3 regions of the Exiguobacterium sp. s21 genome follow, and region 3 is predicted to be linked to each of the others. Evidence: predicted binding sites of a transcription regulator. Region 3 holds the regulator's gene; each other region holds the start of a gene.
What was found. The regulator LexA, encoded in region 3, represses DNA repair genes until DNA is damaged. The targets are predictions, from matches to a motif close to CGAACATATGTTCG.
Positions count from the first base shown of each region.

Region 1: the regulator LexA is predicted to act here: its motif matches at 3,146-3,159, upstream of KNP06_RS00705 (DNA endonuclease).
Region 2: the regulator LexA is predicted to act here: its motif matches at 8,128-8,141, upstream of KNP06_RS00270 (Y-family DNA polymerase).

Region 1 is NZ_JACSLF010000001.1:133,119-143,089, forward strand. It holds gene KNP06_RS15230 (flagellin N-terminal helical domain-containing protein) at 1-81, opposite strand, end outside; gene KNP06_RS00685 (flagellar protein FliT) at 222-575, opposite strand; gene fliS (flagellar export chaperone FliS) at 572-946, opposite strand; gene fliD (flagellar filament capping protein FliD) at 961-2,634, opposite strand; gene KNP06_RS00700 (flagellar protein FlaG) at 2,647-3,003, opposite strand; gene KNP06_RS00705 (DNA endonuclease) at 3,178-4,050, shown strand; gene hag (flagellin Hag) at 4,108-4,947, opposite strand; gene hag (flagellin Hag) at 5,022-5,939, opposite strand; gene KNP06_RS00720 (SH3 domain-containing protein) at 6,699-9,461, shown strand; gene KNP06_RS00725 (methyl-accepting chemotaxis protein) at 9,580-9,971, opposite strand, start outside.
Region 2 is NZ_JACSLF010000001.1:45,158-55,128, forward strand. It holds gene KNP06_RS00235 (3-hydroxyacyl-CoA dehydrogenase/enoyl-CoA hydratase family protein) at 1-401, opposite strand, end outside; gene KNP06_RS00240 (SDR family oxidoreductase) at 616-1,518, shown strand; gene KNP06_RS00245 (hypothetical protein) at 1,761-2,090, shown strand; gene KNP06_RS00250 (proline dehydrogenase family protein) at 2,214-3,131, opposite strand; gene trhA (PAQR family membrane homeostasis protein TrhA) at 3,290-3,961, opposite strand; gene KNP06_RS00260 (carbon starvation CstA family protein) at 4,057-5,499, opposite strand; gene KNP06_RS00265 (bifunctional 2',3'-cyclic-nucleotide 2'-phosphodiesterase/3'-nucleotidase) at 5,691-7,964, opposite strand; gene KNP06_RS00270 (Y-family DNA polymerase) at 8,159-9,454, shown strand; gene KNP06_RS00275 (YolD-like family protein) at 9,451-9,780, shown strand; gene KNP06_RS00280 (SulP family inorganic anion transporter) at 9,777-9,971, opposite strand, start outside.
Region 3 is NZ_JACSLF010000006.1:137,864-147,834, reverse strand. It holds gene glnA (type I glutamate--ammonia ligase) at 1-23, shown strand, start outside; gene KNP06_RS09140 (DNA alkylation repair protein) at 189-1,292, shown strand; gene KNP06_RS09135 (metal-binding protein) at 1,386-1,826, opposite strand; gene lexA (transcriptional repressor LexA) at 1,826-2,446, opposite strand; gene KNP06_RS09125 (hypothetical protein) at 2,652-2,888, shown strand; gene KNP06_RS09120 (YneB family resolvase-like protein) at 2,961-3,605, shown strand; gene KNP06_RS09115 (DUF896 domain-containing protein) at 3,666-3,899, shown strand; gene tkt (transketolase) at 4,099-6,090, shown strand; gene KNP06_RS09105 (YneF family protein) at 6,215-6,445, shown strand; gene KNP06_RS09100 (ABC transporter transmembrane domain-containing protein) at 6,575-8,329, shown strand; gene KNP06_RS09095 (ABC transporter ATP-binding protein) at 8,319-9,971, shown strand, end outside.

The DNA.
Region 1 (9,971 bases), on a different contig from region 3:
CATCGCTTTACCGGCTTGACCTGTATTTATTTGTGATTGACGTAACGCTTGATTTGCATTGCTGTTATTTTTGATAATCATAAGAAATTCCTCCACAACATTCCATTCAGAATGATTCATATCCAAATCATCCCATTGATATTATCGGCTGGAAGTTCCTTTTTTTAACGATACATCAATATTTTATTAAAATAAAAAAACGCTGATATATTCAGCGCTTTTTATGTCTGTTGATCGAACAATCCCGAGAAGTTCGAATCGACGTCCTCGTATGGATCGACGTACGATTTGACCGTCTTCCTTTCTTGCCGCGCCGTCCCGAGCGTCATCCCGAGCCGTTGATGCTCGGTCTCAATCAAACGCGCAATCTGTTGGCTGTCGTCGACGAGCTGACGGATCACCGTCTGGTCGGCGCCCTTCAAGTCCGGTCCGTGCGCCGCGAGCAATTGTTCACGGTCGTCAAGCAACTCATGGATTTGGTCCATCCATGTATCATATGTCGGTTCTTCCGGTACTTTCGCTAGTAAATCTTTTAATCGCTGTGTTTTGAAGATGATCTCATCGATGGGTCTCATGCTTGCTTCGCGAGTTTCATCGCTTCCTTCCACGTGTCGCGGAGCTCTGTCGTGAAGTTGAGCACTTCGTCGAGGATGGTCGTGTCGTTTTTGACGTTCGCATCGACGAGGCGACGCCACATGTATTCATAGAGCGAATCTAAGTTCGCTGAGACGGCGACATCTTTATTTAACGTCAAGCGCATCTCTTGAAAGATGGCCTGTGTCTTCTGGATATTCGTGTTCTTCAAATCTGGATTTCCTTGCTCGATAGCGAGTTTGGCGAGGCGCATGAACTTGAGCGCCCCGTCATACAGCATGAGCGTCAGTTCCTGTGGGTTCGCGGTCGTGACCGCGTTGTTTTGATACGCTGCATATGGGTTGGCTACCATTTAAATTCCTCCTCTTACATGCCTCCGCCTAAGAACTGTTGCAGTGAGGCGGCTTGCGAGTTCGCCTGGTTCATTGCCGTTTCCATCGCTGCAAAGCGACGGTAGTAGGCATTTTCTTTATCGACTAACAAATCGTTCAAACGCTTGATCCGTGTATCGATTTGCGTCATCTCACGTCCCATCGAGTACGTCGGAGCACCCGAACCATCAGCACCGGCAATCCGAGTAATGGACGATCGTGAGTTAGTCGCCGCATCACGAATTTGTGGAAGTAGCCCACTTTCTGCGTTCGTGAAGAGTTGATACACTTGATCCGGGTCTTTTTCAATGGCAGCTTTAAGCTTTTCTTCGTTCAGCTCAATTTTCCCACCATTGGTAAAATCCGCACCGGTTGAGAGCCCGATTTGGAAGAGTTGTTTCATCCCATCTTCATTAGTACTCGACGTCGCGCTTGACCACTTGCCTCGCATCGTATCCATCGCGCTACGGACAATCGTATCGCCACGAAGCATTCCACTCATCGCTTTTTCTTCCCATTTCTTAATTTCGTCATCAGAAAGTTCATCGCGTTGGGCTTGTGTGAGCGGTGCAAACGAACGGAACCGTTCTTCACGGACTTTCTTATTCATAAGATCAATCGTCTCGTTATACTTATCGACAAATCCTTTGATGTTATCAAAGATTTTTTGTGTGTCGGTTGCAGCAGAAAGCGTCACTGCACCAGACGCGAACTCTGATTTTAACGTGACGGTCATGTTATCAATCGTGACGGTGTTTGAGCTCTGTGTCATCGGAATACCGTTCACTGTGAAGCTTGCATCTGTTCCTGTTTTCGGTAGATTTCCAGGAGCGATACCAAAAGCAGCCTTCGTTGTTGCGTCAAATTCTATGATTGCATTTTGACCGGTCTGCTTTTGAGTAATGGACAGCTTGCCAGAAATCGGTTCGAAAAATGCAGAAACCCCTGACTCTTTTCCGTTCAATGCAGTAACTAGATTCTCCATTGTGGCGTCTTCCGTTACTTTGATTGTCTGAAAGTCTCCGCCTTCAACGGACCGGATTTGAACCTGATAACCAGAAGTGTAAGTGGCCGTGGTGCCAGTCGGTATGTCCGAACCGTCATTCATTGTTACTTTCCCAGTCGCTTCATCATAAGTATAACTTGAGGCATCAATAGGGTTATTTGTTGCGTCTTTCAACGAAACAGTTGCTCCGGCTTTCGGTTTAGGAGAGAGCGTCCATTCCTTCGTATCAGCGGACAACTTCACTTCTTGTACAGCCGCTTGTAAGTTCATATCAGCCACTTTTGTTGTCTTCGTTACTGCAACTCCATTCTTATCTTTAGGCTCAACGACTTGGGTAGCCGCTGTTGCGAGCTGACTGACAGATTCGATACGTATTGCCGTGTTCCCACTAGATGGTCCCGCTACGACAGAGACACGTGATTCATCAGATGAGCTAGACGTTTTGGCGTAAAAATTGCGACTGAACATGAGATCGACCGCAGTGTTCCGAAGTGTCATGAGCGAACGGTTGATTTCGCGGTACGCATCCCGTTTCCATTCGGTCGTCTGTTTTTGTTGTTCAAGCTTATCGACTGGCATGCGTTCAGCTTGCATCAATTGTTTGATAATTGTATCGGTATCAATTCCACTGGCGAGTCCGCCAAATCGGATTGGTGACGTCATAGTATACCTCCTTTAAATACGTTCATCGAAGAGCTGATTGAATTCCATAAATGCGGCGAAGAAGTCGAGCGACTTCTTGCTTGGGATCTCACGGATGACTTCGTTGTTAGTATCTACAATCTGAATATAGTAGTCATTCAATTTTTCATGTTTCATAAACTTTAAACCGGTACGTTGTTGTTCGAGCAGCAAATTCGCCTTCTCAACGGCCGCCTCTAACTTCGTCACGTGTTGAGGCGTCGGGAGAATGACGATACCTTCGTCAGCGAGTGCTTTTTGATTCGCTTCGACAAACACGTTTTTCGTTTGTTCATACGGCAAGACAGAAGAAGGTAAGTGAAGCCGGACTTCAGAGATAATTGGATTCATAAGCTGACACACCTCATTATGATTTCTTCATTATCTATATCGGCATTAGATTCGTAATCTTCAATATTATTGCGTTCACTAATTCGTCTAATCTTAAGTAGAAAAAAAAGAATAGTGTGAAACCAACTGGGTATATTATATACGAACGTATATTCTTATAAGGAGGGGTTAATTTTGAAGTGGGAAGAGTTAACAACTTATGAGAAAAGTTTATTGTTGGGGACTTTGCTAGGAGACGGTCATATCAGCATTCATAAGAAAAAATATCTAAATGCGAATTTGCGGTATGGTGAACACTTTTCCATCAAACAATTTGAATATCACGAATGGAAAATGAAGCAAGCCCCTCGAATTTTTTCGAGTATTATCAAGAATAATAATGGGACAAGTGCATCACTCACTTCAAAATACGATGAATTATTCACTTGGCTCCGTGACCAACTGTATATTGCCGGTAAAAAAAGCGTCCCGCTTCATCTGCTTTCAGAGTGTACGGACTCGGTCTTTTTATTAGCTCTCTATCTTGATGACGGCAGTCTTTGTTTAACAAGGTCGAGTCGTTCTAACAAAAATCAAATTATTTTGACCCCACACATCGCTTTATACCTCCAAGCTTTCCATCCATCTGAGTTAAACTATTTAAGCCAATTCATTCATGAGACATTTGGACACCAGTTTGTTTTAAGCCGACGTAATGATGGACATAACTATATCCTGCGGATACAGAAGACCCAAGAAGCTCTCAATTTCCTTGAGTTCACAAAACCATATGCCACTGAAATCCCGTCGATGGCATGGAAATTAGACTGGGACTATCGATTGTCACAAGAGAAAAACGAAAATCCTGATAAAGTAGTGATTACCTCTAAGCCTAAAAATGATTATACGGAGGAAGACATCGAGTATATTGTCACTTCAAAATTACGTGGACAGACGGATCAAGAAATCGCAGACGCGTTAGGTAGAACATATTGGTCTGTCGTGTACAAGTGGCAGGACATCAAGAAAAACCGATTAAGAGAGGTAGAGGCTGTGTATGTAAGTTAAAAAACTCCCACGGCTCTTGTAGAGTCGTGGGAGTCATAAATCTTGTTGTAGTGCCAATTAACGGAGCAATTGAAGAACAGCTTGCGGCTGTTGATTCGATTGCGACATCATAGCTTGAGCAGCTTGGTTAAGGATGTTGTTCTTCGTAAAGTTCATCATCTCTTTAGCCATGTCTACATCACGGATGCGCGATTCTGCAGCTTGGAGGTTTTCAGCTGACGTGTTCAAGTTGTTAATTGTGTGCTCAAGGCGGTTTTGAGTAGCACCAAGTTTTGATCGCTCTCCTGAAACTGTTTCAATGGCTGTACCGATAGTTGTGATTGCTGTATTTGCTGCTGTTTGTGTAGAAACATCAATTCCTACAGTAGCCTCACCCGAACCTGTACCCACTAATAAAGTCGCAGCACTCATGTTCCCTAAAGTAAGAGTCAAACTTTGTCCAGTGTTAGCACCAATTTGGAATACTTTACCATCTGCATCAGAACCGTCTAGCAATTTTTGTGAGTTGAATTCTGTAGTTGCAGAGATTCTTGTGACCTCTTTTGCAAGTTGTGTGACTTCTTTTTGGATTTCAACGCGGTCTGGGTTCGTGTTCGTATCTGTAGCAGACTGAACTGCAAGCTCACGCATACGTTGAAGGATTGAGTGTGTCTCGTTCAATGCACCTTCAGCTGTCTGAATCATCGAGATACCATCTTGGGCGTTTTTCGCAGCCATGTCTAGACCACGAATTTGTCCGCGCATTTTTTCAGAAATTGCAAGTCCTGCTGCGTCATCCCCAGCTCGGTTGATACGAAGACCTGAAGACAATTTCTCCATCGCTTTGCCCGTCTGCGCCGTATTGAATGACATGTTACGATGTGCATTCATTGAGTTAAGGTTGTGGTTAATAATCATTGTAATTCCCTCCATAGGTTGTAGTTAAGCCAAATCCATTTGGCTATAATTAGTACTCATTTGAGTAGTGTTAATTAACGAAGAAGTTGAAGTACAGCTTGAGGTTGCTGATTCGATTGCGCCATCATAGCCTGCGCAGCTTGGTTAAGGATGTTGTTCTTCGTAAAGTTCATCATCTCTTTTGCCATATCTACATCACGGATACGTGACTCAGCGGCTTGAAGGTTTTCTGCACCAACGCTTAAGTTATTAATTGTATGCTCTAAGCGGTTTTGATAAGAACCTAGCTTTGAACGCTCCGAAGATACAGACTCAATAGCTGTATTGATTGTCGTGATTGCCGTATTTGCCGCTGCTTGAGTAGAAACCGAAATACCCTCAGTTGCTACTGCAGGTGTCGTCGCATCTTCAGCAGCGGCGTTTGTTGCTGATGCTCCAGTAACGCCTAAAGATTTTGCATCCATCGCTTTAATATCTAAAGTGATATTTTGACTTGCATTTGATCCTATATGGAATGTTAAAGACGCTGGAGAATCAGTGTAAGCCGATGCATCAGCGCCAGTACCACCGTTTACAGAACCGTTCAGTAACTTTTTAGTGTTATATTCTGTATCGTTGGCAATTCGAGTGATTTCTTTTGCTAATTGATCTACTTCTTTTTGGATTTCAACGCGGTCTGGGTTCGTGTTCGTATCTGTAGCAGACTGAACTGCAAGCTCACGCATACGTTGAAGGATTGAGTGTGTCTCGTTCAATGCACCTTCAGCTGTCTGAATCATCGAGATACCATCTTGGGCGTTTTTCGCAGCCATGTCTAGACCACGAATTTGTCCGCGCATTTTTTCAGAAATTGCAAGTCCTGCTGCGTCATCCCCAGCTCGGTTGATACGAAGACCTGAAGACAATTTCTCCATCGCTTTGCCCGTCTGCGCCGTATTGAATGACATGTTACGATGTGCATTCATTGAGTTAAGGTTGTGGTTAATAATCATTGTAATTCCCCTCCATAGGTTTAAATTTTTCACGCTCTTCCAAATCCATTTGTCCGAGCATACAAGGTTTAGGCCGGCCCCTCACCTTGTATTAGTTGGAACGTTTTATCGTTTCCATACTCTATATCGGAGTCACCCTCAATCTGTTTAGTCTTTTTCAAAAAAAGTTACTCGTTTTGAGTAAAATCTTCAAAATTAAATAGAAAAACGACCCATCACTGGGCCGCTCCTCCTCACTTCACAGCTGTTCTCGCTTCATCCACAAACTTCGTCCCTGTCTGCCAATGAATCGCCTCGTCGACTCAACTTTCAGCAACATGCTACCGGCCGAGAATTGTTCGTCCTCGATATAACTTTGGTGTCCGCGACCAAGAATCGATCTAAGCGGTTTTGAATCGTTTTTCCAAGAATAATCGTAATTTGATTGACAGACATGAGCATCCGATTCCTTTTAGTGAGTTCATTAATAGTTAGACATGGCAGTGATTGGGGCCGGCTCTCCTCCTAAGAGAGCATCATCACTCATCCTATAAAACGATTGTTCTGTAAAAAAACTTGTCACATCCATTATCCTCTCTAAAAAACCCGAAATCTTCACCTCACATTTATTAGCCAGAATTTTTTATAAAATCATACATTTTATGAGTCTCTTGAATCGTTTACCTATTTTTGAAATATTTCCTTTCAATCCTTTGCCAATTTTCTCTATACTTGGTTCGAGCCATATCTAGAACAAAGGGAAACCAAGGAGGGAAACCATTGAACCAACGAAGTAAACGCTTGAGTACAGCCATCTTTTTATCCGGGGTGCTGTTTGCCACGATGTATACTCAAGACGTAAATGCCGCATCGAAAACAGCTACTGTCGATACATCTATCTTAAATGTTCGACAATCTTCCTCTACATCATCTCCAATCGTTGGAAAGTTGACAAAAGGAAACAAAGTCTCTGTCTTGAACGTCAAAGGGTCTTGGGCTGAGATTAACTATAAAGGGGCGAAACGCTACGTTTCTTCCGCCTATTTAAAAATGACTACAGCAACACCTGCACCGACAAGTAAGGTCAAGCAGACATATACTGTCACCGATAACTTGAATTTGCGTCAATCGGCCAGCCTGAAAGCGCGAGTCCTTGTCACCATCCCTAAGAATAAAGAGGTGCAATACCTTTCAAAAACAGGAACTTGGTATCGCGTAAAGTACGGATCAAAGACTGGGTATGTCGCAGCCAAATACGTCAAGGTACAAAACACAGTCGTCAAAAATGCTACCGCGGCTGCACCGAAGCCTACTACAGTCACAAAAAACAACGCTTCATCTAGCACGACGAAACAAGTGTATGCCACAACCGTGAATTTGAATTTACGTAGCACGGCCTCGACGAAAGGCAAAGTACTCGTTACGATTCCGAAAAACAAGGAAGTCCAATACATCGCGAAGTCTGGCAATTGGATTAAGGTGAAGTATGGCTCCAAAACTGGTTTTGTGTCTGCTAGCTATATCAAAGTGACGAATAAAACCGTCAGTCCAGCTCCTATCAAGCCTGCTGCGCCAAAACCGCCTGCACCGAAACCTCCTGCTGCCACATCGGCGCAGACAAAAGTGTATAAGACCAATGAAAATTTGAACTTGCGTAGCACGGCCTCGACAAAAGGAAAAGTGCTTGTCACCATTCCAAAAAACAAAGAAGTTCAATACATTTCGAAGTCTGGAAATTGGTACAAAGTCAAGTACGGATCGAAAACCGGTTTCGTGTCTGCCACGTACATTTCAGTGACTACGAAAACGGTGACCCCTGCGAAACCAGCGCCTAAGCCACCAGCTGCCGCTCCTTCGAATAAGGTCACTTATAAAACAAAAGAAAACCTCAACTTGCGCAGTGCGGCATCATGGTCTGGTAAAATCCTTCTCACGATTCCAAAAAACAAAGAAGTGACTTATGTCTCGAAGTCTGGTGATTGGATGCGTGTCACTTACAACGGAAAAACCGGCTATGTTGCAAGCAGCTATTTGACAGCAGTCAAACCAGCTCCGGCAAAGCCGGTCACGCCAGCTGCGAAAAAGTATTATTACACGACTGCGAACTTGAATTTGCGTGCCTCGAACTCGTTAAGCGGAAAAGTCATTGTGACTTTGTTGCCCAATAAAAAAGTCGAGTTCGTATCGGCACACGGTGATTGGTACAAAATCAAGTACGAGAATAAAGTCGGTTTCGTCTCAAAGAAATATTTGACCGAGAAAGCTCCTGTCGCACCGAGCAAACCGGTTGAAACCGAGCAAGACTATACGATTGCGTATGAGGCTGTCGTCACTGCAATGCCAAGCTTGAACGTTCGGACTGCGCCAGATGCAAGTTCAACTCAAATTGGGACGGTACTTCACAATCAAATCATCGGAGTAATCAAGAAAATCAACGATTCGTGGGTTCAAATCGAATTTGAACTGAATGGGAAATTGGTACCAGCATACGTGCATAGTTCGTATATCAAACCATATACTGGTCCGACTGTACCAGAGACCGTACCTGGTACAAAAAACGTTGTTTTGAACTACAGCGACTATGATTTGAAGTTGACCGACATGGTTCAAATCCAAAAGAACGTCAATGCTCAAACCGATAAATACCGCGGGACTGCCGCTTTTGTATCAAAAGAGTTTATCCAATTGATTGAAGGAACTAAAACTGGCAAAGTCTCGGCAAACGCCTTGAATGTCCGGGCGGATGCAACGACGAACTCGCACGTATATGGCATCCTTAACATGAACAGTGTCGTCAACGTCCTCGGTGAGAAAGACAACTTCTATTTGATCTCGTACAAGCGGAAGACCGGCGAATCGGAACGTGTCTTCGATAACACATGGCGCTTAGCGACGGAGTCTGATATTTTGAACCAAGTCGATCCACGTCTCGTGAAGTTCGAAGCTGCCCTTGATTCACCACGTGAATCGTTCCAATACTTGGACCTCTCGAAGTCTGCCAACGTTTCAGCTACGATTTTAAACAAAGCACTTCAAGGAAAAGGAATTTTGTCTGGTCAGGCGCAAGCCTTTATCGATGCGGGCAAGTCATATAACATCAACGAGATTTATCTCATGTCACATGCTTTCCTTGAGACGGGGAACGGAACTTCTACCCTCGCTTCAGGAGTTTGGGTAGATCAGACCGGGAAGTTAAGCACATCGACGAGCACACGTTACAAACTTGTCTATAACATGTATGGAATCGGCGCAACAGATGCCAACCCGACAGCAGGGGGGGCAAAATACGCCTTCGACAACGGGTGGTTCACACCTGCCGAAGCCATCAAAGGTGGCGGTCAATGGATCAGCAACCGTTACGTCAACAACACACGTAAACAAAACACGTTGTACAAAATGCGCTTCAATCCAGATAAACCTGGAACATATCAATATGCGACCGATATCGAGTGGGCATACAAGCAAACGTTCAAAATCCATGAGATTTACAAGTTGCTTGAAGAATACACTGTCGAATTCGATATTCCACGCTTTATTTATTAATTTCATTCAGACGCTAGAAGGAGCCATAACGGTCTCCTTCTTTTTTGTTCTAACTCTAACCCGACAAATAAAAAATGAGGAGCATTATCTCGAATCAGATAATCCTCCTCATTTCACGTTATACGTTCGACACCTTCACTTGCTCCGTCTCATTCTGCAAACTCTCCGCGACGCGGACAAGTTCAGACATCGCTCCGTTCACTTCTCCGAGGCTTGCCGCTTGCTGGCTCGCTGCGGACGTGACTTCTGTCGCGTAGCGTGACGCCTCTTCGACCATGCCGACGATGCCGGCCGAGTTCGTGACGACCGAGTCGATCTGTCCGCGTGACTCATCCAAGAGCGCATCGACCGAGTGGACGTGGCTGTACACTTCGTTCGCCGAGTTGTGAATCGATGCGAACGCACCACCCGCCTTCTCGACGAGACCGACGCCCGTCTCCACTTCCGCTTTCACGTTCGCCATCGAAGACGACGTGTCGCCAACTAAACGTTTCACGTCAACGATTAAAT
Region 2 (9,971 bases), on a different contig from region 3:
ATCTTTTCGAACAGTTGCTGTTTCACGTCGAGCCGTTCGACGACGACTTCGATGACCCAGTCCGCTTCTTTCAAGCGCTCGAGATCATCTTCTAAGTTCCCCACGTCGATGAAGTTCAAGTGCTCCGCTGTCGCGAGCGGTGCCGGGTTCTGTTTCAATAGCTTCTGACGGTTCTCGGAAGCGATGCGGTTCCGCACTTGTGGTGACTCGAGCGTGAGCCCTTTCGCTTCTTCTTTCGCCGTCAATTCACGTGGTACGATGTCGAGCATGAGCGAACGAATCCCCGCGTTCGCCAAGTGAGCCGCAATCCCCGCCCCCATTACTCCTGAACCGATGACGACCGCAAAACGAATGTTGCTCGTCAAACGGAGGTCGGCTGATTGTTCGATGTGACTCGTCATATTGTTCCCCCCTCAATGAGAATGAATAGTGATTCATTTCAAGCGTAAAAAAAATCGCAATCACCATCGTGTTTACTCTTTTATCATAAATGAATGACAATTCATTCGCAAGCGTTCATTTTTCAAATTCGTTCCAATTTCACCGAGGACGATTCATTTTTCGGTGACTGTGGTATAGACACAAAGAGTCAATTTTAGAAAGGGGAATGTATTCATGAGTGATAATCGCTTAAACACAATGGGGAACCGACATGATTTTGAGTCGTTCAAAAAGGACGGCCAAGAGCAGGCCCATCAACCGGGGATCGACTCGAAGATGGAGCCGTTCCCAATCTATGAGCGTGAAGGCTATAAAGGAAGCGATAAACTAAAAGATAAAGTCGCCATCATCACAGGCGGCGACTCGGGGATCGGGAAATCGGTCGCCATCTTCTTCGCCCATGAAGGTGCGAACACGGTCATCGTCTATAAAGATCAAAACGAGCTCGAGGACGCCGAGGCGACGAAAGAACGCATCGAAGAACTCGGTCAAGCTTGTCTATTGCTGCAAGGTGACCTCGGCGACTCGGCTTTCTGTCAAGACGTCGTCAAACAGACGCTCGAGACGTTCGGCCATTTGGACATCCTCGTCAACAACGCTGCCGAACAACATCCGCAGGAGTCACTCCTCGACATCTCGGACGACCAGCTCGAGCAGACGTTCCGCACGAACATCTTCAGCATGTTCTATTTGACGAAAGCCGCCCTCCCGTACTTGAACGAAGGCGCAAGCATCATCAACACGACGTCGATCACAGCGTACGAAGGTAATGATCAATTGATCGACTACGCATCGACGAAAGGTGCGATCACAGCGTTCACACGTTCGCTCGCCAAGAACTTGGCCGAGAAGAAGATTCGCGTCAACGGTGTCGCACCAGGTCCAATCTGGACACCGCTCATCCCAGCGACGTTCCCGGCAGATAAAGTCGCCTCGTTCGGTGACTCGGCCGAGATGAAACGTCCGGGTCAGCCGGCGGAACTCGCACCGGCTTATGTGTATCTCGCAAGTGACGATTCGACATACGTCAGCGGGCAAGTCATCCACGTCAACGGTGGGACGGTCGTAAACGGATAATCTTGTCGCAGGCCCAGTTTACAGCTGGGTCTTTCTTTTACATATAATGCGTCCTTTCGGCGCCCATGCTTTCAGCAGGCAGTCCCGAAGCCTCCTCGCGCCGTTCCCGGCACTGCGGGGGTTTTCGTCGGACTGCTTTCCTGCATGAGTCAGGGCGCCGGTGGACGCATTACCCTGACGATGAAGACGAGTACGACGAAGACATTTTAGAGTTCGACCCTCACTTTAACCATGATGCCAAGATGGAAATCAAATTGAACGAACAAGGCGTCAATTTCGTCGGCAACGTCGAAGGCTATCTCGCCCTTGCGCGAATGTTTACATTTTTAGCGCAAGCACATCTGTACGTTCGCATGGGAGAGAACCCTTCGCCAGACGTGAATACTTCCTATGGATATGGTCCGTATCATATGAAATACTTTATCCGAGATGCGTTCATTCAAAATAAACAGTACCTGTTTACATCAGACGCCTTGCAAGATGTGAACCCAGAATACGAGCAAGAGCTTTTCTTTTGGACGTCTGATCAAATCGGTCCGGATTTTTGGGTTGAAAAAGATGAAGAAGAGTAAAAATCTGAATCGTGGCATAGTTTCTTTAAACAAATGCGCCTAAAACACGCGAATCGATGTCATCAAATAATATCGAACACATCAAAAAAGCACGAACGCCCTCGATGGACGTTCGTGCTATTCTCATTTCTTGACCATCCCTTTTAAAACGAACGCGACGTTCGCCGGACGTTCTGCGAGGCGGCGCATGAAGTAGCCGTACCAGTCACGGCCGTATGGCACGTAGACGCGGACTTTGTAGCCTTGACGGACGAGCTCGAGTTGACGCTCGACCCGGATGCCGTACAGCATTTGGAACTCGAACTGGTCGAGTGGGATGTTGTTCAGTTTCACATGTTCGATGACCGCATCAATCATATGGTCGTCATGTGTTGCGATAGAGGCGTAGTTCCCGTTCGCCAGATGGAGTTTGACGAGCTTCAAGTAGTTGTGGTCGACGTCTTCTTTCTCCGGGAAAGCGACCGTCGCCGGTTCCTTATAAGCCCCTTTGACGATACGAAGGTTCGGCTTGAGCGGCGCGAGATGATTGATGTCATCTTCCGAGCGGTACAAGTATGACTGGATGACCGTCCCCAGGCCCTCAAAGTCCGCTTTCAATTTCTTGAACAAGTCGAGCGTCTTCTCGCAACGTGCCTCGTCTTCCATATCGATGGCGACGAACACACCGACTTCTTTCGCCGTCGTCAAGATTTGACGCATGTTGTCTTCGATCAACTCGTCCGAGATATCGAATCCGAGCGACGTCAGCTTGAGCGACATGTACGCGTCAAGCTTCTCTTCCGCCATGATTTCGATGGCACGAATGATTTCATCCCGGTTTTCGTTCGCTTCTGCGACCGTCGTGATGAATTCCCCTAAGTGGTCGACCGTGACCGATAATCCTTTCGCGTTTAACTCACGAATCGTCGGCACCGACGTCTTGAAATCTTCCCCCGCCACAAAGCGCGAAGCCCCGAACCGAAGCCCGTATTTTTTAGCCAAACTGTTGAGTGTTTTGTTTTGAGACATGTAGATAAATCCATCGCGCAACACTTTTTCCATCTGATTTTCCCCCTTACGTTTACACCCATCTATCTCTATGACGATGTCTGAAATTATTATGACATACAAACGTCCATTCGTCTGTAATTTTGTAATCGTTTTCACCGATTCATTTCCTTAGATTTAGAAAAAAACAGACGCCCCGGAGGACGTCTATTTTACAGGCTTGTATTTGGTGCCACATAGAGCAAAATACTGAGGAAAACGAGCACACTTCCAGCGAGGACGAACATATGCCAGATCGCGTGGTTGAACGGCAGTTTCTGCCACATGTAAAAGACGATCCCGACCGAATAGGCGATCCCCCCAGCGAGGAGCAACATGAACCCGTTATGACCGAGCGACTCGTACAGCGGACGGATGGCGATGAGACAAATCCAGCCGAGGCCGAGATACGTCACGTTCGATACCCACATGTACTTCCCGGTCGAGAACAGTTTCCAGACGACACCAAGCACGGCGACGCCCCAGACGATTCCGAACAGCGTCCAACCGAGCGTCCCTTTGAGCGACACGAGCGCGAACGGCGTATAACTTCCCGCAATGAGTAAGTAAATCCCCGCATGGTCGAACACTTGGAGCACGCGTTTCGCCCGGGGATGCGGAATCGCATGCATGAGTGTCGAGAACAGGTACAGTAAAATCATCGATGCCCCGAACACGCTCACCGCGATGACATTACCTGTGCTTCCCGTCTCCGTTGCCGTCATGATAAGCAGAACGAATGCGACGATGCTGAAGATGACGCCAAGCCCGTGAGTGATGGCGCTCGCAATCTCTTCACCGAGCGTATCGGCATGGAGCATGTCTTTTAGCTTCTCTTGATCCATTCAGGTCCCACCTTTCAAATCTATTCCTCTAGTATGGTCATTTCCCGATTTCAACGCAAACAAAAACATGGGTCGAAGCGACCCATGTCTGTGGATTATGCGACATCCTTCACCGGGACGTCACATTCCATATTTTGTGCCCGCATCGCTTTAGCACGTATGTGGAACAAGACGAGCAGCGTGATTGTCCCAATCGTGGCGATGACGTACGGGATGACCCCATCCATCTTGAAGCCAATCGGTGCCGTCAAGATATAGAACCAGACCGCATACAACATGAACGTTCCCGGAATGAGCGCGATATAGTGATTACGCCCTTTGATGTAGAGGTACATCGCTCCGACGAATAAGGCGATGACCGCCGTCGTCTGGTTGGCCCAGTTGAAGTATTGCCAGAGCATCTGGAAGTCCATGTTCGTGAGCACGTATGAGATCGCGAAGAGCGGGAGCGCGATCCACAGGCGTGACGAGAACTTCTTCTGCGCGACTTTCATATAGTCGGCGATGATCATCCGAGCGCTACGGAACGCCGTGTCGCCCGATGTGATCGGCAAGACGATGACACCGAGGATGGCGAGCGTGCCGCCGATGCTGCCGAGCATGAGCGTCGCCACTTCTTGGACGACAAGTGCCGGCGTACCGGTTTGAATCAATCCGAGCAATTCGCCTGGCTCGAAGATGGCCATGGCGGCCCCGGCCCAAATCATGGCGATGACCGCTTCGACAATCATCATGCCGTAGAAGATTTCACGGCCGTTGCTCTCTTTCATCGTCGTCCGCGAGATGATCGGCGACTGCGTGGCGTGGAAGCCTGAGAGCGCCCCACACGAGATCGTGAAGAAGAGGAGCGGCCAAATCGGCAAGCCGTCCGGATGCATGTTCGTGAGTGTCATCTCAGGGATCTGGTAGCCTTGCGCGAACAGGCTGACGGCGATCCCGATGGCGCTGATCATGAGGAGCGCCCCGAAGAACGGGTAGATGCGCCCGATGATCTTATCGACCGGGAGCAATGTCGCCAAGATGTAGTAGGCGAACACGGCGAAGATGACGATCGTGAGCGTCGTCGCGTTGCCGTCGAACAAGTTGTTGATCATGTTACTCGGCGACGTGACGAACACCGTCCCGACCAAAAGCAAGAGAAGCAGGGCGAACCCGTTGACGACGTGGCGGAGCGAGCGGCCGAGGAACTTCTCGGCGAGTTGCGGCAAGTGCGCCCCGTTGTTCCGAAGTGAGATCATGCCCGTCAAATAGTCGTGTACCGCTCCAGCGAAAATCGATCCGAAGACGATCCACAGGAACGCGACCGGTCCGTAGAGCGCCCCCATGATTGGACCAAAAATCGGGCCGACTCCGGCGATGTTCAACAGTTGAATCATCGAGTTCCGTTTTTTCCCCATCGGCACGTAGTCGATGCCGTCCTGTGACGCGTAGGCAGGTGTCGTCCGCTCTTCCTTGATGCCGAACGTCTTCTCGACGTAGCTGCCGTACACTTTGTACCCGACGAATAGAATCGCCAAGGCGATAAAGAATGTAATCATGTGTGCTGTCCCCTTTTGAACGTATGTAGCCGGTCCCCACCGGCCCCGAAAAAATGAATTCCGTTGTTTTACACATATAATGTAAACGCTTACGTGATTGATTATACAGCAGTTCCCCTTTTTTCGTAAGAGGTTTCGTTCACTTTTTTGACACAAAATAAAGCCCTCAAAACTGAGGGCTCGTTCATTGATTAACGAAGGGCCGGGACACCGACATGACCGGCTCCAACCACTTTCGTCTCTTCTTTCATTTGACCAAAGAGTTTACTGACGATCGTCACCGTTTGGCGAAGCTTGAGCGGTTTCGTCACGAGCGTATACGCACCGTCTTTGTCCGCTTTCGCTGTCGCGAGCACTTTGTCGCCATCTTTCAACGTGACGTTGGCGTTCGGTGTCGTCGTCCCTGTCACCGCTTTCGCACCTGGTTTGATCGTGTTCACCGTGAGGGCGAGTTCGACTGCCGCTTGATCGAGTTCGATCGTGTATGTGCGGAACAAGCGATTCGCCGCATCCGGACGTGTCGTCTCGGTCGCTTCGATGCCTTCATACAGGTCGACGTACTGTTTGCCGGCATCGGCCGTCTCGAACTTCGCTGTCCGTTTCGCATCAGCGACGATCTTCCAGTTGTCATCCGCTTTGTATTCGAGCTTGCCTGAGACGATATAGTCCGAGATGACGTTCCGTGTCTCATACGCCGAACGGTAAACGATGTTCTTCCCGCCACCGAGTCCCGGGAACGATGTCGAGCCAGCGCGATAGTTGTTCGTCGCGACGAGGAACTCTTGGTCGAGTGTGATCGGCTTGCCGTTATACTTCACGTTCTTGATGCGGTTCGCATCTTTGTTTTCCGGAATCAATTTCCCACCCGCATCGAACTTGGCTGGACCCGTCACGTCAATCTCATACGTGAGGCCGTCAAGGATATCGAAGTTGTAGCTGCGGAACTCCAAGTTGAGCAATTCATCGTTCGTATCCGAGACTTGTTTGTAAGCCCCAGCTGACATCTCGAGCCAGTCCATCACGTCCGCGCCTGTCACTTTGACAACTTCGAGCGTGTTCGGGAAGACGTATAGGTCGGCTACGTTTTTCAATGCGATCGAGCCTTTCGGGATGTTCGTGTAATAGCTGGCGTCCGTCAACTGACGGTTACCCGCTTTGAATGGTGCCCCGGCTGAAAGGATAGGGAGCTCTTTATACGCCGCAAGCTCCGGGTTCGTCGCGAGTTCTTTCTCGACGTACCATTTCTGCGCGTTCGTCACGAACTGGACCGACGCGTCGTCACGGACGAGCGCGAAGTAGCTTTGGATGTCGTCTTGAATCTCACCGACCGGGCGGTTGATGTATTCGATCGTCGCCTTATGGTCCGCGTCGATGAGCGAGGCGATCGTCGGGTCGACCGGTGTGTCCGCCTTGACTGTATCGAGTTTCGCGTGCGCGTCGAGCACGTTCCACTTGCCGTCGACGAGCTCGAGGTCGAGGTCGATGACACCGAGGTCTTTCCCTTGGTTGTTCGCCATGACGACCGGCTTGCCGTTGATTGTCCCTTTGTTCATATCCACATTCGGGAATGAAGTGAACATGCCATTCGCGTCTGGGAAACGGCCGTGCTGGTGACCGGTCATGATCATGTCGAGCCCTTCGATTTTCGTGAGCGCGTAGCCGACGTTCTCTTCCCCATCTGACTGTTCTTCCGCAAGTGCCGCACTTTCCCCGATCCCTGAGTGCGCGAGTGCGACGACGACGTCCGCACCTTGCTCTTTCAATTTGGCGACGGCCGCTTTTGCTGCCGGTACCATATCATCTGCCGTCACCTTGCCTTGGAGATTCCCTGAATCCCACGACATGATTTTTGGCGGCACGACACCGAAGACACCGACTTTGATTGTATGTGTCTCGCCGTCCCCGTCGACGACTTGACGTTCAATGATTTGGACTTCTTGTCCGTCTTCATTGTATTTCGAGACGATCGGCTCGCCTGACAAGTCCTTCACGTTCGAGTTGACGAAGCGAAGCTTTCCTTTCGACCCTTGCATCGCGTCATACAAGAACTGGAGCCCAAAGTTAAACTCGTGGTTCCCGAGTGTGACCGCATCGAACTCGAGCGCCGCCATCGCCTTGTACATCGGATGCTCGAACGTGCCCGGATTTCCTTGATGCACTTCACGCACGTAGTCCCCGAACGGCGTCCCTTGAAGCGTATCCCCGTTATCGAATAGGAACGTGTTCGGCTTTCCGGCGTCCGTGCGATGTTGCTGAATCAACGTCGCGACTTTCGTCAACCCGATCGTGTTATCGATTTTGTCCTGGAAGTAATCGTAGTTCGTGATATTCGTATGTAAGTCCGTCGTCTCCAAGAAGCGGAGCTTTACAACGTCTTCTGACGCGAGCACGTTCGGTGCGTGGAGCGGTAACGTCGCCGGTAATACGAGCGCTGTCGTAATCGTCCATTTTAAAGCTGTTCTCATATCCATTTCCCCTTTTTCCAAAAATGTCCCAACATCTTTTACTATATCATCAGCTTGTAAACGCAACCATTACTTTTTGTAAATTAATTCTCAAATGTTCTATCCAATATTTTTTTCAATTTCTATTTGAGACGGCGTGAGACCGTGATACGATGAGAAAAACAGAACACTTGTTCGTAAAAGGAGAGGTGGCTATGCGACGCCGGATTTTTTGTATCGACAGCGTCTCGTTCTACGCCAGTTGCGAGTGCGCCGCCCGCAAGTTGAACCCGTACAAGACAAAGCTCGTCGTCTTATCGAACTTACAGGACCACGGCGCCCTCGTCCTCGCCGCGACGCCGCCGATGAAGCAGCTCGGCATCAAGACCGGCTCTAGACGGTTCCACATCGACCGGTTGCCGTGGCACGAACGACGGCACGTCATCTACGCCGAGGCCCGGATGAGCCACTATTTGAACGTGTCCGTCCAAATCGTCCACATCTTGCATCAGTTCGCACCCCCCGAGGCGATCCGTGTCTACTCGGTCGACGAGACGCTCGTCGACTTGACCGGGACGGAGCGGCTGTTCGGGAACGATGCGCACGTCGCCCGCCTCATCCGCTCGACCGTGTTCCGCTACACCGGCATCCCGGTCACAATCGGCATCGGACCGAACAACGTCCTCGCCAAGCTCGTCCTCGACCTGCATGGGAAGAAGACAGGTGTCGCCAGCTGTTTCCTCCACGACGTCGAGAAGTTGATCCACCCGGCCCCGATCGGCAAGATGTGGGGCGTCGGGGCGAAGATGGAAGTCCATCTCCGGCGGCTCGGCATCGAGACGATCGGTGACCTCGCCCGCTATCCGCTCGAGACGCTCCATGAGAAGTTCGGCGTCATCGGCGCCGAGCTGTGGCATCACGCCTGGGGCATCGACGAATCGCCGACGATCCTCCCGCCGAGCTCCCTGTTCGGGGCGAAACGGCAACGGCCCCGGACGATTGGCCACGGCATCACGCTCATGAAGGACTATGCGACGTACGCGGCCATCCGGCTCGTCTTGCAGGCGATTGCCGTCGAGGTCGGCATGCGGACGCGGCAGGCCGGTCTCGTCGGCGGGAGCGTCCATCTTGGTGTCCGTTACACCCGGACGAGCGAGCGGCACGGGTTCAGCAAACAAAAAAAACTCGCCCGCTTCACAGCGGACGAGCGCGAGTTCTTGCCGGTGTTGTTGACGCTCTTCCTCGACGCATGGGACGAGACGGAGGCCGTGCGTTACGTGTCGGTCGCCCTCGGCAAACTCGAGCCCCGGAGCGACCACGTTCAGCTGTCGTTCTTCGAGGACGAGTGGGCCCGGGCGCGCCGGTTCGACTTTCTCGACCTCGTCGATAGCTTGAACGTCCGCTTCGGGCGCGGCACGATCCGCCCGGCATCGAGTTTACTGAAAGACAGTCCGCTTCGGACGCGGCAACGCCTCATCGGCGGACATAAACAAGGAGGTGAATCGTCATGAGCCAGACCCGCTACAAAGACCGCGGTGAATTGAAATGGATTCCGTTCCTCATGCCCGAGCACGTGGCGCTCCTGAAGAAATATTACGCCCACGTCCAAAAGATCGAGCTGCCCGATTTGGATGAGCAGTTGCTCTACTTGTGGCAGACCGAGCTCGAACGCGCCATCCGTGAAGGCGACGCCGTCGAGCTGACGCTGTTCGACAACGGCATGACCCATACGGTGCGCGGCTACGTCCACGCCATCTATTATGCCGAGCGTGAAGTCGAGCTGTTCGACACGGACGTGCGTCGCATCCCGTTCGGTCAGATTCTGTCCGTCCGTTAAGACGCGTCAATCGCTTCCTGCGTCGTTTCGAACGTGTCGACGTGGTCGAGCACGCCATAATGCGTGAGCGTCTGGCGCACGGGTGCCGACAAGTGCGCGAAGACGACACGACGGTCGGCCGCTTTCAACTCTCGGACGACGCGGCGAATCTCTTCGACGGCCGTCACGTCGATGACCGGACAGCGGTGGAA
Region 3 (9,971 bases):
ATCAGTACATGACGCTCTACTAAGTCGACTAATAAGGGATATTCCCTTTAAAATCAGAGTCCTGAACGAGTCTTCGTATGAAGTGCTCATTCAGGACTCTTTTTCTATAATTCGCTTCAACTAATCAATATAATGAGGGAGAATGTATATCACTATAAATGTAATGGAATGGGATAGGGGGACGAGAAGTGGCAACACCATTAAAAGACGTGTATGATGAGACCTTTTTGTTGGAATTTGGACGACGTATTCAAACCGTGTATCCGTCATTTGACGTACAGGCTTTTATCGCATCAATCATAGATGAATCGTGGGAAGCGTTGACACTCAAAGGGCGTACTCGACGTATTTCGATAAAACTAGGTCAGTATTTGCCACAGAATTACGAATCAGCTTTGGACGTATTGGTTGAAATTGCAGATGACTGCGTCGGCTTTCCTTATTTGTTTTTCCCGGACTTTGTAGCGGTGTATGGACAGGCAGAAGAGCATTGGGAACGCTCGATGTCAGCGCTCGAACGCTTCACACAGAAGTCGTCTTCTGAATTTGCGATCAGGTCTTTTTTGTTGCGGGAACCAACGCGTGTGATGCACCAAATGACAGCTTGGGCCATTCATCCGAACGAACATGTTCGGCGTTTGGCGAGTGAGGGTTGTCGTCCTCGCCTTCCGTGGGCGGAATCGTTACCGATGTTCAAAGAAGACCCAGCTCCAGTGTTGGAGATTTTAGAGTTGTTAAAAGACGATCCATCATTATATGTGAGAAAAAGTGTCGCTAACAACCTCAACGATATCTCGAAAGATCACCCAGAAGCTGTACTCGCAGTCTCACGACGATGGCAGGGCAAGCATCCTCATACCGATTGGATCATTAGACACGGATGCCGGACACTGATCAAGTCAGCCCATCCTGACGCGTTAACGATATTCGGTTATACGCAGGAAACAAATTTAACCGTCGACTCATCGATTTCTATACATCCGAACGTGATCCGCATAGGGGAGGCGTGCGAGATTCAGTACGATGTGTCCATTCGTCCAGGGGATGCTGCTTATGTTCGTATCGAATACGCGATTGCGTTTATAAAGGCCAACGGGAAAGCGAGTCGTAAAGCATTCCTGCTAGCGAATAGAACCGTCGCTGGGGGCGCGCGACTTGCAGCGACCAGAGTGCACGACTGGTCAGATTTGACGACCCGTCGGCATTATCCAGGGGAGCATCGCGTCGTCTTGTTAGTAAATGGACTAGAAGTGGCTGAAAATCATGTCATGTTGCATAAACGTGACGATTGATTATTACGTATGGATACGATCGATGGTTCGAAAAGGGCAACCCTGTCTATTTAGACGGGTTGCCCTTTTTTAGCGTATAACATAACGATCTGGTTAAAACGCACGTTTGAAGAACGTGGACGCATAGTCGAGCGTCGTATGTAGCGTCGTCGCTAAAACGAGTCCGAAGAAGCATGCTGCCCCGTTCAGGTCGAGCCACGATCTGACAGCTTCCTCATACGGCGTGACCGTGAGCAGAAGCATGAGCGGGAAACCGAGATAGATGACCCGGATCAGATCGCTCAAGAGCGGAAAATGCGAGAATAACGACCGATGGGGCATAATCTTCACATAAGGGAGCCAAAAGCCCCGAAGCGGTCCCCATCGATAATAGGCGTCCGACTTCAAATCGAGATCCGGGGAGAGCCAGAACGTCCCGATGAGGGCGCCAAGCAGGAACACGGTCGGAACATCGATGTCAATAAAAGGCGTGGCAATCGCAAGAGCACCGATTGCCACGAGATTCGTACGGGTATGTGTCTTGCCACTAGCCATTAGTGAATCGTGCGGTATACACCGATGACCTTCCCTAAAATCGACACGTTATCGAAATACATCGCTTCGAGCTCGTCGTTCTCCGGCTGGAGGCGAACTTTCGAAGCTTCTTTATAAATCCGCTTCACGGTCGCTTCACCTTCATCCGTCATGGCGACGACAATCTCTCCATTGTCGGCCGTGTTCTGTTGACGGACGAGGACGCGGTCCCCATCCAAGATCCCCGCGTTAATCATCGAGTCCCCTGAGACAGAGAGCATGTAGACGTTGTCGGAACCGACGACGTGAGCCGGGAGCGGGAAGTGTTCTTCCACGTTCTCGATGGCCGTGATCGGCGTACCGGCTGTGACTTTCCCGATGACCGGCACATACATGACGGCATCGTGGTCTTCGACGACGGACATCTCTTCATCCAAAATCTCGATGGCGCGTGGCTTCGTCTTATCACGTCGAATCAATCCACGCTTCTCAAGACGGTCCAAGTGACCGTGTACAGTCGAGCTCGATGCGAGCCCGACAGCCTCGCCAATTTCGCGGACCGAAGGGGGATACCCTTTCGCCCGGACCTCGGCTTTTATAAAATCAAGAATCTGTTGTTGTCTTGCTGACATTTTTTTCAATGGATTTCACCTCGATTATGTCGAATAACCTGCGAACGCATCCTATTCTTTATGGGTTTAGTTTAACACAAGAACACATGAGCGCACAAACATTCGTTCGTTTTTTTCTGCTTGACCGAACAGAAGTTCTTGTTTTATGATGAGAACAGATAAACGAACAGACGTTCTCGAGAACGTGTATTCTTATTCCCAGGAGGCAATGATTATGAGAGACACAATCAATGGAATCATCTTAGTCGGCATGTTGGCACTCGGTATGTTCGTATTTTTCGCGGTCGGAGAGCTTCGTGACAACGAAGCGGTCGTCGTGACCGAACAAAAAGTCGAACACAGTATTGAAGAAGAAGTCGCCTTAAAAGAGGCGGAGACGCTCGAAGCGCACATTCTCGCTAAACGGGATGAGGAAAAAGACGACAAGACGACGTGGTTCGCCGCCGAATAATCGTTTCTGATTGCGAACATCCCTTCATCCTGTGTATCGTAGAGGGCGAATGGAAAGAAAGGAAGTGACGCGATGCGAGTCGTCATTTATTGTCGCGTATCGACGAACAAGTCCACCCAAGAGACGTCGCTCAGTCGTCAGGCGGACGAATTGAAGCAGATGGCGAGACGTCTTGATGCTGAGGTTGTCGATGTGATCAGTGAACAAGAGAGCGGGTATGAGGTCAATCGGGCGGGACTGCTCGATCTATTGGAGCACGTCTCGACGTCTGATCTCGATGCCGTGCTCGTGAGCGACGACAGCCGTCTCGGACGGGGAAATGCAAAAATCGCTATCTTGCATACGCTCATGAAACATAACGTGCGCTTGTTGACGATGCAGTCGTCCGATGAATATATCGTCTCCGACGCCGAGAAGATGGTGCTCGAGATCGTCAGTGTCGTCGAAGAGTATCAACGTAAGATCCATAACGCTAAAATTTCACGAGGAATGCGTCGGGCGGTCGCGAACGGATTTAATCCGCATCGGAATATCCAGCACCATGACCAGGGAGGCCGGAGCCGAATCGAAGTTCCGATTGAAGAAATCGTCCAATTGCGTGAACGTGGACTCACGTTCGCTGAAATTGCCGCCACCCTCCGCGGTTTTGGTTATGAGGTATCGAAAGCGACCGTGAACCGGCGCTACTTGGAGCACGTGTCGGTACCAGAAACTTGATTCCTGCTCGCTGATTTTGTACAGTAGAAGGACAAATTCAGTAGAGAGGGGGCGAGCCCGATGCTAGCACCTGAACAGTTGGAGCGAATCAATTTCCTCGCCAACAAAGCAAAGACAGATGGTCTGTCACCACAAGAGATGGATGAGCAGCAAGCGCTGCGCCAACAATATTTGCAAGCGTTCCGCCAATCATTCAAATCACAAATGATGGGAATGAAGGTCGTCGATCCGGAAGGAAACGACGTAACGCCAGAAAAATTAAAAGATGAGCAGGAACGTTACCGCTCAGAATGACCATGAATGCACATCCTATTTCATATAGGATGTGCATGTTTGTTATACGCGAACGTTGATCAGGGGGACTCATTGATGCGTTTTCAAACGAAAGGAAGTAAACGATTCCATTTAATGTGTTATACTAATTAATTAGTTGTGACACACGAATGAGTGTGCTAAAATATGACGGGTAGAAACTTTGTTAACAACAGAGAGGATGAAATTAGTGGAAACAACTACTAAAGAATTATTAGCGATTAACTCGATTCGGACACTCTCAATCGATGCGGTCCAAAAAGCGAACTCAGGTCACCCGGGTATGCCGATGGGTGCGGCTCCGATGGCGTTCACACTTTGGACGGACAAAATGCGTCACAACCCGAAAAACCCGAACTGGTTCAACCGTGATCGGTTCGTCCTTTCAGCGGGACACGGTTCGATGCTCTTGTACTCGCTTCTTCACTTATCTGGTTACGATCTCTCAATGGACGACCTCAAATCGTTCCGCCAAATGGATTCGAAAACGCCTGGACATCCAGAGTACCGTCACACGGCAGGTGTCGACGCGACGACTGGACCGCTCGGACAAGGGATCGCCATGGCTGTCGGGATGGCAATGGCAGAGAAACATTTGGAAGCGACGTACAACCGCGATGAGTTCAAAGTGGTTGACCACTTCACATACGCGATTTGCGGAGACGGTGACTTGATGGAAGGCGTATCGGCAGAAGCTGCTTCGCTCGCTGGTCATTTGAAACTCGGCAAACTCGTCGTCCTTTACGATTCAAATGATATCTCGCTTGACGGCGACCTTCACAAATCGTTCTCGGAAAGCGTTGAAGATCGTTTCAACGCCTACGGTTGGCAAGTGATCCGTGTCGAAGATGGTACGGATATCGATACGATCGCGAAAGCGATCGACGAAGCGAAAGCTGAAACGTCGAAACCAACCCTCATCGAAGTGAAGACGGTTATCGGCTTCGGTTCACCGAACAAGTCAGGCAAATCGGCATCACACGGTGCGCCACTCGGCGAAGCTGAAATTGAACTCACGAAGCAGTTCTACAAGTGGGAAGGCGAGAACTTCTACGTACCGAACGAAGTATACGACTTGTTCAACGATAAAGTCGTTGAGCCAGGCGCGAAGCATGAAGCGGACTGGAACGAACTCGTTGAAGCTTACAAGTCAGCACACCCTGAACTTGGTGCCCAGTTCGAACGTGCGATGAACAACGAGCTCCCAGAAGGTTGGGACAGCGAATTGCCGACGTTCGAAATCGGTTCGAAAAAAGCGACTCGTCAAACGAGCGGTGAAGTATTGAACGCGATCGCCAAAGCGGTTCCGACTCTCTTCGGAGGCTCGGCTGACCTCGCTGGCTCAAACAACACGATGATCAAAGGCGCTGCGGACTTCGATGAAGATCCAGCCGGCCGCAACATCTGGTTCGGAGTCCGTGAATTCGCGATGGCAGCAGCCGTCAACGGGATGGCGCTCCACGGTGGGGTCCTCCCATACGGCGCGACGTTCTTCGTCTTCTCGGATTACCTTCGCCCGGCAGTTCGACTTGCTGCGCTCATGGGAATCCCATCAACGTTCGTCTTGACGCACGATTCAATCGCGGTCGGCGAAGATGGCCCGACGCACGAACCGGTCGAGCACTTGATGAGCTTCCGTGCGATGCCAAACTTGTCTGTTCTCCGTCCAGCTGACGGAAAAGAGACGATCGCGGCTTGGAAGCAAGCAATCACGACGAAAACATCACCATCACTTCTCGTCTTGACGCGTCAAGCATTGCCAGAACTCGAAGGCACGTCGATCGAAGACGCAGCTAAAGGTGGCTATGTCGTCGCCGGCAACTCAAGCGAGGCAGACGTCCTCCTTCTCGGTACAGGTTCTGAAGTACACGTCCTCGTCGAAGCACGCGAAGCACTCGCGGCTGAAGGCGTGAACGCGGCTGTCGTCTCGGTGCCTTCGTGGGAATTGTTCGAAGCTCAATCGGCAGAATACAAAGAATCGGTCCTTCCGTCGTCAATCACGAAACGTGTCTCGCTCGAAGCGGGCGCGACGCTCGGTTGGTACAAGTACGTCGGTTTCGGCGGAAAAGTACTCGGCATCGACAAGTTCGGCGCCTCTGCTCCTGGAGATCTCCTCATGAAAGAATACGGCATGTCGGTCGACAACGTCGTCGCAGCTGTCAAATCACTTTAATCGCATATTGTCAGTGGTGGCCCGGAGGTTTTGGGTCACCACTTTTTTTTCAGACGACTAGCGAATTAGCGTAATATAGTGTATAGTAAAAAACGATGTTTCATATGGTAGAGGAGGTTAAGCCTTGAGTACATTATTCTGGATTCTTCTTGTCGTGGCAGCACTAATCGGGGGTATCGCGATCGGTTTCTTTATCGCTCGTAAATACATGATGAACTACCTCGAACAGAACCCACCGATCAACGAAGATATGATTCGTACATTGATGATGCAAATGGGTCAAAAGCCGTCACAGAAGAAAGTCAACCAAGTGATGCGCGCCATGAACGTTCAAATGAAGAACGAAAAGAAATAAACTCGATTGACCGAAGCACTTTGCGCCCGCAAAGTGCTTTTTTCATCCAGTTTTTGTTAGACAATCGAACAAACTTTCGCTAATCTAATAGAATAGTCTGAATTCAAGACAACATAGGGGGTGTTTCCAATTCGTGTATTCAAACAACTGGCTTGGTTCTTCAAGCTCGAGTGGCGGACGTATGCGCTCGGCATCGTCTTACTCATGTTCGTCGCGGCGCTCGAACTTATACCGCCGCGCATCATCGGCCGAATCGTCGATGAGATCAACCGGGGAACGCTTGGAACAGATTTATTATGGATGTTGCTCGGCGGGCTCGCGGCCGTCGGGATCGGGAACTATGTGGCCCGTTTCTTCTGGCGATACTTCATCTTCGGGGCTTCGATTCGCCTCGGTAGGATGTTGCGGAGTCAACTCTATCGCCATTTCACCGATTTAGATCAACGGTTTTATAAGAAGTCGCGGGTCGGGGATTTGATGGCCCATGCGACAAACGATGTCCAGGCCGTCTCGACGACGGCGGGTGCGGGGATTTTGACACTTGTCGACAGCATAACCATGGGGACGTTCGTCATCATCACGATGGTGACGACCATCAGTTGGAAGTTGACGGTTGTAGCATTGTTGCCGCTGCCGATCATGGTCGCGTTGACGACGCGATACGGCAAGCTCTTACATAATCGGTTCGGGGTCGCCCAAGCGGCGTTCTCTGAACTAAACGATAAAGTCCAAGAGAGCGTCAGCGGTGTCCGGGTGTTGAAGTCGACCGGGGAAGTCGGCCGCGACGTCGACTCGTTCGAGAAGTTATCCGACGAAGTCATGGCGAAAAACGTACGTGTCGCGAAAATCGACGCCTTGTACGACCCGACCATCTTCGGAATCGTCGGCCTCTCGTATATCTTGTCGATCGGTTATGGCGCGTATTTGATTGAACAAGGAGAGCTGACCATCGGACAGATCGTTAGTTTCACCGCCTATCTCGGCTTGCTCACATGGCCGATGCTCGCGTTCGGCTGGCTGTTCAATATCGTCGAACGAGGGCGGGCGTCTTACGACCGGATCGAGCGGATGCTCGCCGTCAAACCTGAGATTCAGGATGACCCGATGGCGGCGACGAAACTCGCCCATTCGGAGATCGAAGCGGATATTCGTGCGTTCCGCTATGACGAGACGCCCGTCCTGCAAGACGTCACATTCCGCCTCGAACGCGGACGGACGCTCGGACTCGTCGGCCGTACCGGTTCTGGTAAGACGACGATTGTACGCTTGTTGACACGAGAGTATGACGTACATGATGGGACGATCAAAATCGGTGGTATCAACATTCGCCAAGTGAAAAAATCACTTCTGCTCGATAAAGTCGCCGTCGTCCCGCAAGATCATTTCTTGTTCAGCGATTCGATTGCGAACAATATCGCATTCGGCAAACCGGAAGCGAAACTCGACGAAATCATGGAGGCGGCCAAAATCGCCGAGGTTCATGATGACATCATGCGGCTGCCGGAAGGATACGCCACGCTCGTCGGGGAACGGGGTGTGACGTTGTCGGGTGGTCAGAAGCAACGGATTTCAATCGCACGTGCCCTCATGATTGAGGCGGACGTGTTGATCCTCGACGATGCCCTCTCGGCTGTCGATGCGAAGACGGAGGAGGCGATCATCGAGCATTTCCGGACCGGGAACCCTGACCAGTCCCGCTTGATCGTGGCGCATCGACTGTCTGCGGTCGAGCATGCTGATGAGATTCTCGTCCTTGAGGACGGTCGAATCATCCAACGCGGGCGTCATCAGGACTTGATTCGCGAGCCCGGTTGGTACAAAGACACGTACGATCGCCAACAACTTGAGGCGATTGTCGAAGGAGGTGGCCACCATGAAGCATGACGTTCAGGAATGGGCGGTCATCAAACGCCTGTTGGCCTACACGAACCGCTACGCACGTCCGCTCGGACTCGCTTTTGTGTTCTTGTTGCTCGCCACCGGCGCAAAACTAGCAGGCCCGTTCTTAATCAAAGTGTTCATCGATGAGTTCGTGACGCCTGGCGTCTATCCGACAAACTGGGTCGTCACCTTGCTCGTCGTCTATCTCGTCCTCCATATCTCGGCGATCATCTTCGACTACTTGCAGTCGATTTCGTTCCAAAAGATTGCCTTGAAGATCGTGCAAAACATCCGGATGGATATCTTCCGACATGTGATGGGGATGCGGCTCGCCTACTTTGACCGGACTCCGGCGGGAGTGCTTGTCTCTCGAATCACGAACGACACCGAGGCCGTCAAGGAACTGTACGTCGGGGTAATGAGCACGTTCGTACAGTCAGCAGTTCAATTGGTCGGGACGTACGTGTTCCTTTATATCCTCGAACCGACGCTCGCGACGATGGGGCTCGTCCTTGTTCCGCTGTTCTGGCTCATCATCTGGGCGTATCGCCGCTATTCGACAAAATATTTTGCCCAAGTGCGTGACTTGTTGTCACAATTGAACGGGCAATTGAATGAATCGATCAACGGGATGGGAATCGTTCAACAGTTCCGACAAGAAGAGCGGCTCGTCCGCCAGTTCGAAGAAACGAACGAGGCCCACCAAGAGGCACGTTATCGAAACTTGAAGCTCGACAGCATGTTGCTGCGACCGATCATCGAGCTGTTGCTCGCCTTCTCCATCATTGGACTGCTCGGCTATTACGGCGTCTTGTCGACGACCGAGCAAGTGCAGGTCGGGGTCGTCTATGCCTTCATCAGCTACATCGAGCGCATCTTCCGTCCGGTGCTCGACATCATGCAACGTTTGAGCGAGTTTCAACAGGCGGTCGTCTCGGCGGACCGTGTCTTCAAAATCTTGGACACGGATGAACCGGCTCCAGGAAAGAGTCTTGCCGGTCCTGCCGAAATCGGCTCCGGGGAAGTCCGGTTCGAGAACGTCACGTTCAGCTACGATGGGGAAGTCGATGTATTGAAACAGATATCATTCGTCGCCAAACCAGGCGAGACGGTCGCCCTCGTCGGTCACACGGGTAGCGGAAAGAGTTCGATCATCAACCTGTTGACCCGGTTCTATCCGTATCAATCAGGCCAAATCACGATCGACGGGTATCCGATTGAGCAGTTCGAGGAAGCCGAGCTCCGAGCCAAAGTCGGGCTTGTGCTCCAAGATCCATTTTTGTTCACAGGGACGATCGAGGATAACTTGAAACTGTTCAATCCGACGATCGACTCGGACAAAGTCCGGGAAGCGGCCGAGTTCGTGCAAGCTCATACGTTCGTCGAGAAGCTTGAGGCCGGTTACGGACATACGGTCGGTGAGCGCGGCGCGACATTCTCGAGCGGAGAACGGCAACTGCTCGCCTTCGCCCGGACGGTCGCCCGTGACCCGAAGATTTTGATTTTAGATGAGGCGACGAGTTCGATTGACACCGAGACCGAGGAGCGTGTCCAGCTCGCCCTCGATCGGATGAGACGGGGACGGACGACGATTGCCATCGCTCACCGTCTGTCGACGATTCAAGATGCCGACTTGATTCTCGTC